DNA from 4 places in the Pseudoalteromonas sp. SR41-7 genome. Region 3 is predicted to be linked to each of the others. Evidence: predicted binding sites of a transcription regulator. Region 3 holds the regulator's gene; each other region holds the start of a gene.
The links. Region 3 encodes sigma-54, which starts transcription at its own class of promoters, with help from an activator protein. Its sites were predicted from a motif close to GTTGGCACGNNNNTNGNNT; they were not measured.

Region 1: H5092_RS19055 (diacylglycerol kinase family protein) is a predicted target of sigma-54. The motif match lies at 2,198-2,216, and genes of this name have one in related genera.
Region 2: H5092_RS04235 (DUF1328 domain-containing protein) is a predicted target of sigma-54. The motif match lies at 1,209-1,227, and genes of this name have one in related genera.
Region 4: fliE (flagellar hook-basal body complex protein FliE) is a predicted target of sigma-54. The motif match lies at 1,855-1,873, and genes of this name have one in related genera.

Annotation. Positions count from the first base shown of each region.
Region 1 covers NZ_JACJEF010000020.1:23,439-26,589, reverse strand. Annotated here, with positions in the region: gene H5092_RS19060 (DMT family transporter) at 92-1,021, shown strand; gene H5092_RS19055 (diacylglycerol kinase family protein) at 1,059-1,928, opposite strand; gene H5092_RS19050 (hypothetical protein) at 2,254-2,394, shown strand; tRNA gene H5092_RS19045 (tRNA-Ser) at 2,613-2,703, shown strand; tRNA gene H5092_RS19040 (tRNA-Ser) at 2,755-2,847, shown strand.
Region 2 covers NZ_JACJEF010000002.1:327,342-330,492, forward strand. Annotated here, with positions in the region: gene csrA (carbon storage regulator CsrA) at 1-93, shown strand, start outside; gene H5092_RS04225 (YcxB family protein) at 144-611, opposite strand; gene H5092_RS04230 (hypothetical protein) at 746-937, opposite strand; gene H5092_RS04235 (DUF1328 domain-containing protein) at 996-1,169, opposite strand; gene H5092_RS04240 (OadG family protein) at 1,689-1,934, shown strand; gene oadA (sodium-extruding oxaloacetate decarboxylase subunit alpha) at 1,946-3,151, shown strand, end outside.
Region 3 covers NZ_JACJEF010000001.1:476,283-479,433, reverse strand. Annotated here, with positions in the region: gene ptsN (PTS IIA-like nitrogen regulatory protein PtsN) at 1-360, opposite strand, end outside; gene hpf (ribosome hibernation promoting factor) at 365-652, opposite strand; gene H5092_RS02215 (RNA polymerase factor sigma-54) at 679-2,178, opposite strand; gene lptB (LPS export ABC transporter ATP-binding protein) at 2,248-2,973, opposite strand; gene lptA (lipopolysaccharide transport periplasmic protein LptA) at 2,970-3,151, opposite strand, start outside.
Region 4 covers NZ_JACJEF010000001.1:114,681-117,831, reverse strand. Annotated here, with positions in the region: gene H5092_RS00590 (PAS domain-containing sensor histidine kinase) at 1-293, shown strand, start outside; gene H5092_RS00585 (sigma-54 dependent transcriptional regulator) at 290-1,756, shown strand; gene fliE (flagellar hook-basal body complex protein FliE) at 1,913-2,245, shown strand; gene fliF (flagellar basal-body MS-ring/collar protein FliF) at 2,266-3,151, shown strand, end outside.

The sequences.
Region 1 (3,151 bases), on a different contig from region 3:
TCTGTATAGGTTACATTTTTACTTTTCTGTATATGGTAAGTATACAGACAGGTCTTAAAATAGCCATTCAATCGGGCTTTGGAGAGTAACCATGAAAAGTGCAGCGCTATACATTACAACCGTTTTAATTTGGGGTTCTACTTGGTTAGCCATCGAATTTCAGCTAGGTGATATTGCGGTAGAGCTATCGTTATTTTATCGCTTTGCTATTGCAGCACTTTTAATGTGGTTATATGTAGCGTACAAAAAACCGGATATGCGCTTTTCATTAATCGATCATGGCTTTTTTGCTTTGTTGGCTATTTGTAATTTTGCCTTAAATTACTTAATGCTTTACTGGGCACAAAATTACTTAACCTCCGCTATGACCTCTATCGCCTTTTCACTATTGCTGGTTATGAACATAGTTAACACTCGACTATTTTTTGGTAAACCTATCTCAAAACGAATTTATACCGGTGCCGCACTCGCTGTATTAGGTATTACGTGTCTGTTTTGGCCACAGTTACAGCAGTTCGACTTAAGTAACGGTGCATTGGTCGGGTTACTACTTGCCCTTGGTGGCACCTTTGTGGCTTCATTGGGCAACATGATAAGCGTTCGTAATTCTCGTAAGCAAATTGGCGTATTGCAGGGCAATGCATGGGGCATGTTATATAGTGCTATAGGCTTAGCTTTATATGTATTAATGAACGATGTGCAATTTAGTTTAAACGCCCCAACTAGCTACTGGTTATCATTACTTTATTTATCAATATTTGGCACAGTAATCGCTTTTGGTTGTTACTTTGCACTACTAAAAAATATAGGCCCTGAAAAAGCCAGCTACGTTATTGTTTTATTCCCATTAGTGGCAGTAACACTGAGTAGCTTTTTTGAAGGCTTTGAATGGCACGCAAATACCTTTGCAGGGTTTAGCTTAGTGCTATTAGGTAACGCCATTGTGCTTACCCCAACAAAACGAATTAACGCCTTTTTAGCTAATAGAGCAATAGCTAAAAGTGGCTCCGTCCCCAGTTAGACGCGTTATTAACGCAACTAACGCAAAAGCGCCTACTTTACTGAAGGCGCTTTTTTATTGGCATATGAAAAAGTAAGGCCTGTCCATACACACTAACAACTGCAGGAGTTTTACCTATCAGCTCACCATCTGCTTCAATCAATAACCCTTCAGTTTTTATGGAAGCTGTATTTAAGCGACTATAGGTAAGGTTTTTTATATACTCATGACGCTTAAAAAATAACTTAATAAAGCTTATTACATTATAAAAAAGCCCACCCGATCGCATTTGATAACACTCAAGCTGGCCATCAGTTAAATCTGCTTTTGGCGCTATTTTTAGCCCGCCACCAAAGTACTTATGATTAGCAAATACAGTAATTAAATTTTGATACTGCCGAGCATCGTTATTAAACGTACCTTGTAACTGCTGAGCTTGATAATAAAATAGCTCTTTAATGCTCGTCCAACTGTAATCAAAAGATGAAAAACTAGCTTTATCGTTAATAGTTTTAATCACATGAGCATCAAATCCTACCCCTGCAATATTAATAAAATAGCGGCTATTAATTTTTCCTATATCAATGGCTGTCGGTGTATTAAATAATGCCTTTCGCCAATCATCTTCTTTGCAATTAAACCCTCTGGAGAAATCGTTACCTGTACCGCAAGGTAATAATGCTAACGAACAGCTGCTCCCTATTAGTGCATTAACCGCCAAGTTCAATGTACCATCGCCACCTAGTGCAACTACTTTGGGAAATTTACTCAGTAACAACCTTATTTGAGCGCAGTCATCGTCAAAGCTTCCCGTTGTAGTAAATATACAATAAGAAAAGCTGCGTTTTTTACAGATATTTTTAAGCCATGCCAATGATTTTTGGCTCTGTTTTTTGATACTTGGTTTAATAATTATAAGTAGTGACAAGCTTTTGTTTCCAGCAATGTATTTTAGAGTGAGATAACAAACGTTTAATTAAATTTTTTTAATCTGAATAAATAATCAAAAAACATTGTATAAAATGCATAAAAATAAATTAAAAAACCAAAAACCCCAACATCAAAGGGGTTAAAACCAACCGTCATATAAATAGCTATGCAAAAACAGTAATGCAACTTACTGAATCGCATATTAATAAAATCAATTCAGATTAGTTTAACTAATCCCTCAGGCTCAATTTTTATCGTTGTATTTTTAATCAAACAACGTGCAAAATGCACGCGATTTCAACAGATACGACCGGAGCAAAATAATGAAACCAATTAATACATTAAATCAAACAGCAGTAGCGCAAGTAGCCGTTAAACCAACTAACCGTAAAGCAAGAATGTTAGCTAAACTTAACACGATTGGTAAAAGACTAGCACTTAGCGGTGCAGCTCAATATAAATAATCACCCAACCATGATTATTTTTCGGTGCAGCGAACACTCAACCACTAAATGAAGTCACTTATTTAGCTCCCATTGTTTGCTGCAACCTATTTATTTTATTAAAAATTGCCTTAATTTCCCCTTATTTACAAAAAAAACCTCATTTACGTATATTTTTTAGGCAAACAGTCATTTTGCTATTTACACAGCGGTATCACCTAAGTATTATTCTGCGTCACGGAGAGATGGCAGAGTGGTCGAATGCACCGGTCTTGAAAACCGGCATGGGTTTATAGCCCATCTAGGGTTCAAATCCCTATCTCTCCACCATATTTTAATTGGTGGATTTTTTTATTCCATCAATACAACCGGTTATGCGTTGGAGAGGTGTCCGAGTGGCCGAAGGAGCTCCCCTGCTAAGGGAGTATAGAGTTTGTAGCTCTATCGAGGGTTCGAATCCCTCCCTCTCCACCATACTTAATTTAAACCACTTAATTGTGGTTTTTTTGTGCCTAAAATTTAACACCGATACTAAATTGGGAGGGTGAGAACCCTCGACATGGTTCGACAAAATGTCTGGAATATTTTAGGCCGCTGCAAGCGTCGCGTAGCGATTGATTACATGGATGTAAGCAAGTCTATCCCTCCCTCTGGACCATACGTAATTTAAACCACTTGATTGTGGTTTTTTGTGCCTAAAATTTATAAAAACTAAACAAATTGTGCCTAGTAATAACTTAGGGCATTATTAACACAACTTTAGCCACTTTTAGGTTTA
Region 2 (3,151 bases), on a different contig from region 3:
GTTAATGCACCAAAAGACGTATCAGTGCATCGTGAAGAGATTTACATGCGCATACAAGCTGAAAAGTCGAACCCTAATCCGGGCAATGCTTAATCAACACGTATACGTAGTTGAGTAATTAACTCAACTAGACTAAAAGCCACTCACTGAGTGGCTTTTTTGTTTATAAAAGCGAGTGTTTCAGGATTAAGTATTTGTTTTGATATGTACTGCATACCACTTTTATTTTTAATAATAATACCTTGCTGGGTGTCTATTACTTCGCTTATATTTTGCCATTCTAATTTATAGCTTTTGTAATGATTAGCAGATTTAATACCTTCTTCATCAAAGGTAAGTGTTACCTCAGAGCCTGATGCTCTGCTGAGCATTTGTCTGGTTACCCACCATGGTCTGCGATAGTAAAAAGCGACGCATTCGAGTACCGCTAACATGATCATAAACGATCCTAAGTAATGATCGTCTAAAACATAAATGCCAAATAAACCAAGCGCAACTAGCAACACAAGTAAAAAGTATTTAGGTTTTGCACGTTTACTATAAGGGAGTGACTCATCAAAACACTCGTAAAAGTAGGGTTTATCTAATGTGTAGGTGGTTGTGAATGCCATTTTGCCTTGCTTTAAATATCGTTTTTTTTATTTTAACAAGCTAACTGCTAAATGAGCAGCTTTATAGTTAGTGATTTTATTACTGGCACAAAAAAACGGCTCGAAAGCCGTTTTTTTTAGCGGTACAAGAAGAATTAACAGTTAGTTTCTTCAGCGTTCACGCCTTCTTTAACATTTTCACATGCATCTTCAACAGAGTTTTGCACATCAGTTACTGCTTCGTCGATACGTTCGCCAGCATCTTCTGCATGGTTGTCTTCACAACCCATCATGAAAAAACCTGCAAATACTGCGATTAGTGCTGCTTTTAAAGTTGTAGAGTTCATAGTGTAATTCCTTGTAAGTATTAATTAAATTTTAGTGTTTGTTAGTTGAATGCTTTATCTACCTGGGTGATTTACCACGTAGTGCACCTGAAACTAATGAAATCACTAAAAGTACTAAAAAGATAAAAAATATAATTTTTGCTATACCAGCTGCGGCACCTGCGATGCCACCAAAACCTAACACTGCAGCGATTAAAGCAATAACTAAAAATGTAATTGTCCAGCGTAACATTGTTTTCTCCTTGGTTATCAAATTTGCTCATAATAACTAATGCCAGTTATATGCCAAAGTTTATTTGGTATAAATATCAATTGGTTATGGTTTTTCGCTGTTGTTCTAGTTATTAGTTGGTTAGTAACTTTTACGCTTTGTTATGTAAGTTATTCACACTGTTGCAAATAACTGCTAAATGTTCACTAAATAAACTTATTTTGGTAAGACCAATTAACAATTGATGTGTGGCTTTGCACTTTATATTAAGAATTAGTGTTTATTTTTACTTAGCTTGATAGTTAATTAACAAATTCCATATAACTATTAGCTATAGTCGTTATTTCTTGTATGTATTGTAGAGCGCGTGATTGCTGAGTTATAGCATGTAAATTAATTGAGTGTTATGTTGTTTATTGTTTAATTGGTTTTACCAATTTACAAGATGTAGACAAAGCGATTAGTTTTGTTATTATCCAGTGAATAAATATTTAATTAAATCGATTTTTTATTTTCGATATGGGTTTCAAGGGGAGAAAAATGGATATAGGTGCTCTACTCACAACGGCTGGTAACTTAATGCTTACTGGCATGGTTGGGGTGTTTGTATTTCTGTCGATATTAATTGGTGCAGTAACGCTTATGTCTAATTTGGTGACGCGCTTTAGCGAACCTGACGTGGCGACACCAGTTAAATCACCATCTTTTAAATCTCAAGGTGTGCCTAATGAGCACATCGCTGCTATTAGTGCTGCCATTGCTCAGTACAAATTAAATAATAAATAAGAGGCACACACATGGCTAAATTAAAATTAACAGAATTGGTATTACGCGATGCTCACCAATCATTATTAGCAACGCGTATGCGCCTAGACGATATGCTACCGATTGCTAGCAAATTAGACGATGCGGGTTATTGGTCTATTGAATCGTGGGGCGGTGCTACATTTGACTCGTGTATTCGTTATCTAGGCGAAGATCCTTGGGAGCGTATTCGTGCACTTAAAAAAGCGATGCCTAATACTAAACAGCAAATGCTATTACGCGGTCAAAACTTATTAGGTTACCGCCATTACGCTGATGACGTAGTTGAAAAATTTGTAGAACGTGCACATAAAAATGGCGTTGACGTATTTCGTATATTTGATGCAATGAACGATGTTCGCAATCTAGAAACAGCTATTAAAGCGGCTGTAAAAGTAGGCGCTCACGCTCAAGGTACTATTTCGTACACAGTTAGCCCAGTTCATACACTTGATATGTGGCTAACTCTTGCAAAGCAGCTTGAAGATATGGGTTGTCACTCAATTTGTATTAAAGATATGGCGGGTTTATTAAAGCCGTACGATGCTGAAAAACTAATTAAAGCACTTAAAGAAACTGTATCTATTCCAATTGCTATGCAGTGCCACGCTACAACAGGTTTAAGTACTGCTACTTACCAAAAAGCAATTGATGCTGGTATTGATATGCTCGATACCGCTATTTCATCAATGAGTATGACTTATGGACATTCTGCAACTGAAACTATTGTATCGATAGTTGAAGGGACTGAGCGTGATACTGGGCTTGATTTAAACCACCTAGAAGAAATTGCTGCTTACTTTAGAGATGTACGTAAAAAATATGCGGCATTTGAAGGTAGCTTAAAAGGGGTTGATGGGCGTATTTTACTAGCTCAAGTACCTGGTGGCATGCTTACAAACATGGAAAACCAACTTAAAGAGCAAGGCGCAGCCGATAAGCTTAATGAGGTTTTACTTGAGATCCCACGTGTACGTGAAGATCTTGGCTTTTTACCTTTAGTAACACCAACGTCGCAAATTGTTGGCACTCAAGCGGTACTTAATGTGCTAACGGGTGAGCGTTATAAAACAATTACTAAAGAGACTGCTGGCGTATTAAAAGGTGAATATGGCTTAACACCAGCACCAATGAATAAAGAGCTACAAGAGCGCGTGCTTGATGGAGCGGAAGTTATTACTTGTCGCCCTGCTGATAAC
Region 3 (3,151 bases):
AATGGTTGCTAGAGTCTTTAAGTGCTGCTGGTTATCGCCATCTGGTACGATGAGTGCGACAAAAATATCAACAGGGCGATTATCGATTGCATCAAAGTTTATTGGAGTTTCGCTAACGAGCACTAAAGCCAAAGGCTCTTCTGCACCGCTCATTCTTCCATGAGGAATAGCAATGCCACGCCCTATACCTGTACTACCTAATTTCTCTCTGCTCATTAAAGCATTAAGAATATCTTGTTGCGGTAAATACGGAAGTTTGTCGTGAGCAAGTTCGCTAATGAACTCTAAAATTCTTTTTTTGCTATTAAAAAGGACCGCAGCTTTGCTGCAGTCCTGGCATATAAGTGAACTTAATTTCATCATATTAGTGTCGAGCAAGCTTCTCTTTGTGTTTGATTACTTGGCGATCGAGCTTGTCGATCAACGAGTCAATAGCGGCATACATATCTTGATGTTCTGTAGAGGCAAATAGCTCAGCACCGCTTACGTGTATTGTGGCTTCTGCTTTTTGATTTAATTTTTCTACATCGAGAATGACATGAACATTATTAATATGATCAGAGTGTCTTTCAAGCTTCGCAAATTTAGTATTAATATAGTCTCTTAGTGAATCGGTTAATTCTACGTGACGACCAGTTAAGTTTAGTTGCATAAGCATTACCCTCTTAGTTTAGCGTCTTAAATCAGACTTTTACGCTGATTTGACGGTGGAATAGCAAGAGATTCGCGGTATTTTGCGATTGTACGTCTCGCTACTTTAATTCCTTGCTCAGCCAATATATCCGCTATTTTGCTATCACTCAATGGTTTTGCTGAGTTTTCTGCTGCGATTAATTTTCGGATAAGCGCACGTATTGCTGTAGATGAACATTCACCACCGTTTTCAGTACTTACATGGCTTGAGAAAAAATATTTAAGCTCAAATATACCACGGGGTGTATGCATGTACTTTTGAGTAGTTACGCGAGAAATTGTCGATTCGTGCATTTCTACCATTTCAGCAACATCATTTAAAACCATTGGTTTCATGGCTTCAGGGCCATGTTCAAAAAAGCCTTGTTGTTGCTTAACAATACAATTAGTAACTTTTAATAGCGTGTCGTTTCTACTTTCTAAGCTTTTAATAAACCATTTAGCTTCTTGTAAATGTGAGCGAATAAACTGGCTGTCGCCACTTGATTTTACAGTGCGAGACATTGCTGCGTATTGGCTATTAACACGAATTTTAGGCATGCTATCTGGGTTTAATTCGACAACCCAGCGGCCTTTAATTTTTTTAACTGACACATCAGGAATAACATACTCAGATTCTTCCCTTACAATAGTATCTGCAGGTTTTGGGTTGAGAGTATGTATTAGTGTCATTACTTCTTTAAGCTCTTCTTCTTTGAGCTTAGTTTTTTTCATTAATGTACGATAGTCGCGAGCTGCTAATAGATCAATATGCTCGGTTAAAATCATTTTCGTTTCATTAATATAAGGTGTTTCTTTATCAAATTGATTAAGCTGAATACACAAACACTCTTGTAAACTACGTGCAGCAATACCAACAGGATCAAACAGTTGGATGCGTTTTAATACCGCTTCAATTTCATCAAGTTCGACTTCGTTATCATCTTCGTTTTCTTGATTAAAGCTTTCTAAAATCTCTTCGCAGCTTAGTGTTAAAATACCTGAATCATCGACAGCTTCTACAATAGCAATAGCAATAGCTTCGTCTGTAGGGCTAAATGGCGTTAGTTGTAATTGCCACATTAAATACTCATGGAGCGTTTCAGTAGAGGCGCCTTGGTATATTGATTCGTCTTCAGGCATTGGACCTGATGAGGCTGCAGGAGCGGCACTCATGTACTCATCCCAACTGACATCCATAGCCATGTCGTCACTTAGCGTGTCTTTTGCAAGTGCTTCACCAGTATCTTGTTCGTATTCGCTCGGAGCATCATCAGCAGATGCGCTAACAGTTATGTCATCGGTATCAGCTTTTTGCTCGTTTTTACCAGCAGCGTCTTCGGAATAGTCTGCCTCTTCAACCTCTAATAGTGGATTACTGTCGAGAGCTTCTTGTATTTCTTGCTGGAGATCCAATGTACTGAGTTGCAACAAACGAATAGCTTGTTGCAACTGTGGAGTCATTGTAAGTTGCTGGCCCATGCGCAGCTGTAGTGATTGCCTCATGTATCTCTAACAATCCTTTTATGTTGTTATAATTAATACTAGCAGATGCTTAAAGACATGGCGTAAATGTTACAGCCTAAATTGCTCGCCTAAGTAAACATCGCGTACTGTTTTATCATTTAATACGTGTTCTGGAGTACCTGATGCAATCAGCTCCCCATGAGAAACAATGTAGGCTTTTTCACAAACATCAAGGGTCTCTCTTACGTTATGGTCGGTAATTAATACACCAATCCCACGATTTTTAAGATGTTCTATTATTTTCTTTATATCTAATACCGAAATAGGGTCAACACCGGCAAACGGTTCATCCAGTAATATAAATTTAGGATCTGCTGCCAGCGCTCGTGCTATTTCTACACGACGACGTTCTCCCCCCGATAATGCCATACCTTGGCTATCACGAATGTGTTGTATGCTAAATTCATCTAATAAGTTATTGAGCGTGTCTTCTCTGGCTTGTTTATTTAGTTCTTTGCGCGTTTCTAAAATGGCCATTAAGTTTTGATAAACAGTCAGCTTTCTAAAAATCGATGACTCTTGTGGTAAGTAGCCTATGCCTAATCTAGCACGACTATGCATAGGTAAAAGAGTAATATCGTTATCATCAATAGATATTTTACCTTTGTCGCTAGGAACAAGCCCTACAATCATATAAAAAGTCGTTGTTTTACCAGCACCGTTAGGGCCAAGTAAGCCAACTATACTGCCAGCTTGTACTTCAAGGCCGACGTTTTTTACAACTTCACGACCTTTATAGCTTTTTGCCAATAGTTCTGCTTTTAATGTGCTCATGGTTGACCTTTATCGCCTTTTTTACTTTTTTTAGTTTCGATCGGTACTAAAATTGTGTGAACGCGGTCAGTTGAGTTTTCATCTTTTTCGGCACTGATGAGCTGCTGCTCTATGTCGTAGGTAATGCTTTTAGCATTTATTTTTTGTCCGGCTTGCGATACTTGTGCATTACCAACAA
Region 4 (3,151 bases), 360 kb from region 3:
GCAGCGGCGCAAAAGTAAAAATTAGCGCACAAAGAGATTTAAAAGATTTAGATATGGTTCGTATTAGTGTGAGCGACAATGGCCCAGGTGTTGATTTAAGCCAAAGCGATAAAATTTTTGAACCATTTTTTACTACAAAAAGTCAGGGCACAGGTTTAGGGCTTGCTGTAGTGAGTTCGGTGGCTAGTGCGCACCAAGGCCGTGTTGATGTGACTAATAATACGCATGGTGGTGCCTGCTTTAGCTTGTTACTGCCTATTAAGGCAACATCTAAATTAGAGGGGTCATTATGAGTAACACTATTTTAGTTGTCGAAGATGACGCAGGGCTTCGTGAAGCCTTAATAGATACCCTTGAAATGTCGGGTATTGAATGTGTTGCAGCGAGCAGTGCTGAGCAAGCAATGTTACTACTTAAAAAAGATCAATTTTCGCTTGTTGTAAGCGACGTGCAAATGGGCGCAATGAGTGGGCTTGATTTACTACGCAGTATTAAATTAAACCATCCTGATTTACCTGTATTGATGATGACGGCGTATGCCACAATTGACGATGCGGTAGAGGCCATGCGCCTAGGTGCAATTGACTACATGGCAAAACCATTTGCACCTGAAGTGCTGTTAAATATGGTGAGCCGTTATTTGCCTGAAAAAGAAAAAGAAACCGACGGCCCCATTGTTGCTGACCCAACTAGTATTCAATTATTGGAGCTTGCAAGTAAAGTAGCACGCTCTGATGCAAGTGTAATGGTACTTGGTCCAAGTGGTTCAGGTAAGGAAGTACTTGCGCGTTATATTCATGATAAGTCGAGCCGATGTAATGAGCCATTTGTAGCGATTAACTGCGCGGCTATTCCTGAAAATATGCTCGAAGCCACGTTATTTGGTTACGAAAAAGGGGCTTTTACGGGCGCGATTCAAGCATGTCCGGGTAAGTTTGAGCAAGCACAAGGCGGCACTATTTTACTTGATGAAATTACTGAAATGGACTTAGGGCTACAAGCTAAACTTTTACGCGTACTGCAAGAACGTGAAGTAGAGCGTTTAGGGGGGCGTAAAACAATTCAGCTCGATGTACGTATTTTGGCAACCAGTAATCGTGATTTAAAAGAAGCTGTGTCTGAAAATCAGTTTAGAGAAGATTTATATTACAGGCTTAATGTTTTTCCACTTATGTGGCGACCATTGTGCCAACGCCCTGGCGATATTATTGTATTGGCTAAGCATTTAATTGAGCGCCATATAAGTAAAAGCAAAGAGCCTATGGCGTATTTAGATAAAGCTGCTGAGCAAAAGTTACTGGCTCACGCGTGGCCTGGTAATGTACGCGAGCTTGATAATGTTATACAGCGTGCGCTTATACTGCGCACGGGTAACACAATAAACGAGCATGCTATTTTTATCGAAAACTTAGTATCTAATAACTTTGTTATGGAGCCTTCATTGGCACCGGCGCAAACCGTATCGCCAACAGAATTAGCTCATGCAGATAAAGGTGTTGATAAAAGCACGTTAAGCTCTGCATATTATGATGAAAAATCGCATGCTGAGGATGAGCCTAATCAAGGTTTGCTAGCGGCAGATACCGGTAGCTATAAAGATGAGCTTAAAGACAAAGAGCATCGTATTATTTTAGAAACCCTTGCACGTTGCCAAGGTAAGCGTAAAGACGTTGCTGAAACGTTGGGTATAAGCCCACGAACTTTACGTTATAAACTAGCGCAAATGCGCGATTTAGGTATTTCACTTCCTGCATAACCTCCTATAAACCCTAAGTTTGCGCTGCGAGCTTAGGGTTGTCAAAACTCTGACTCACACAAATTAAAGTTAACCTACTGTATTTTAATGATTAATTATTTGGCATGCTTTGTGCTTTATTACTTATAAGAGTTCACTGCGTGTCAGAGATAAATTATGAAAATTCAAAACAGTGCTGTATTTCAAGAAATGCAATCAATGGCTTTAGAAGCCGGCCGTAATAATCAAACTAATAAACTGCCAACTCAGGTGCAGTCTACTTCTACAGCACAATTTGGCGACATGCTAAGTGATGCAATAAATTCAGTGCACGGGTTACAACAAGATGCCGCGCAAAAAGTAACAGCAGTTGAGATGGGGGATCGAAGTGTATCTCTTGCTGAGGCGATGATTGCTTCTCAAAAATCGTCAGTTGCTTTTGAGGCTACAGTACAGGTTCGTAATAAACTTGTTGAAGCTTATAAAGAAATCATGAACATGCCCGTTTAATTAGGTAGTGGAGAATTATTGTGGCGCAATCTAACCAATCTACAGACCTAGCACTTGCTGGTGGCGGTATTGACCAAAGTGGTGGTGATGATCAACAAGAACAAAAGTCAGGCTACTTAAGTGCTTTAAATGGTGTTGATGTATTGCGCCAAGTAACATTGGTTATAGCATTGGCTATTTGTTTAGCTATCGCGATTTTTATTATTATTTGGGCTCGTCAGCCAGATATGCGTCCGTTAGGCAAAATGCAAACAGAAGAGCTTATTCAAACATTAGACTTTTTAGATGCGCAAAAAATTGAATACCAACTAGATGGCAATGTTGTATCGGTTGATGAAAGCGAATACCAAAACATTAAATTGCTAATGACCCGCGAAGGGTTAGAGCAAGGCCCTGCATCTGGCTCCGACATAATTATGCAAGATATGGGCTTTGGTGTAAGCCAACGCTTGGAGCGTGAACGTTTAAAACATGGTCGTGAACAGCAATTAGCACGCACCATTGAAGAGCTAAATAACATTACTCGCGCCAAAGTATTGTTAGCCATCCCTAAAGAAAACGTATTTGCCCGCAGAGAGAAAAAACCATCCGCTACTGTTGTATTAACACTTAAGCGTGGCCGCTCACTTGACCGTGAAGAAGTAGACTCTGTTGTTGATATGATTGCTTCAGCAGTACAAGGCTTAGAGCCTGCACGTGTTACGGTTACTGACCAAAATGGTCGATTATTAAATTCAGGTTCGCAAAGCTCATTAGCAGCACGCTCTCGTAAAGAATACGATTTAGAACGTAAGCGCGAACAAGAGTATCTTGAAAAAATAGACAGTATTTTAATACCGGTTGTTGGGCTTGCAAACTATACAGCTCAAGTTGATTTGAGCATGGACTTTAGCTCAGTTGAGGAAA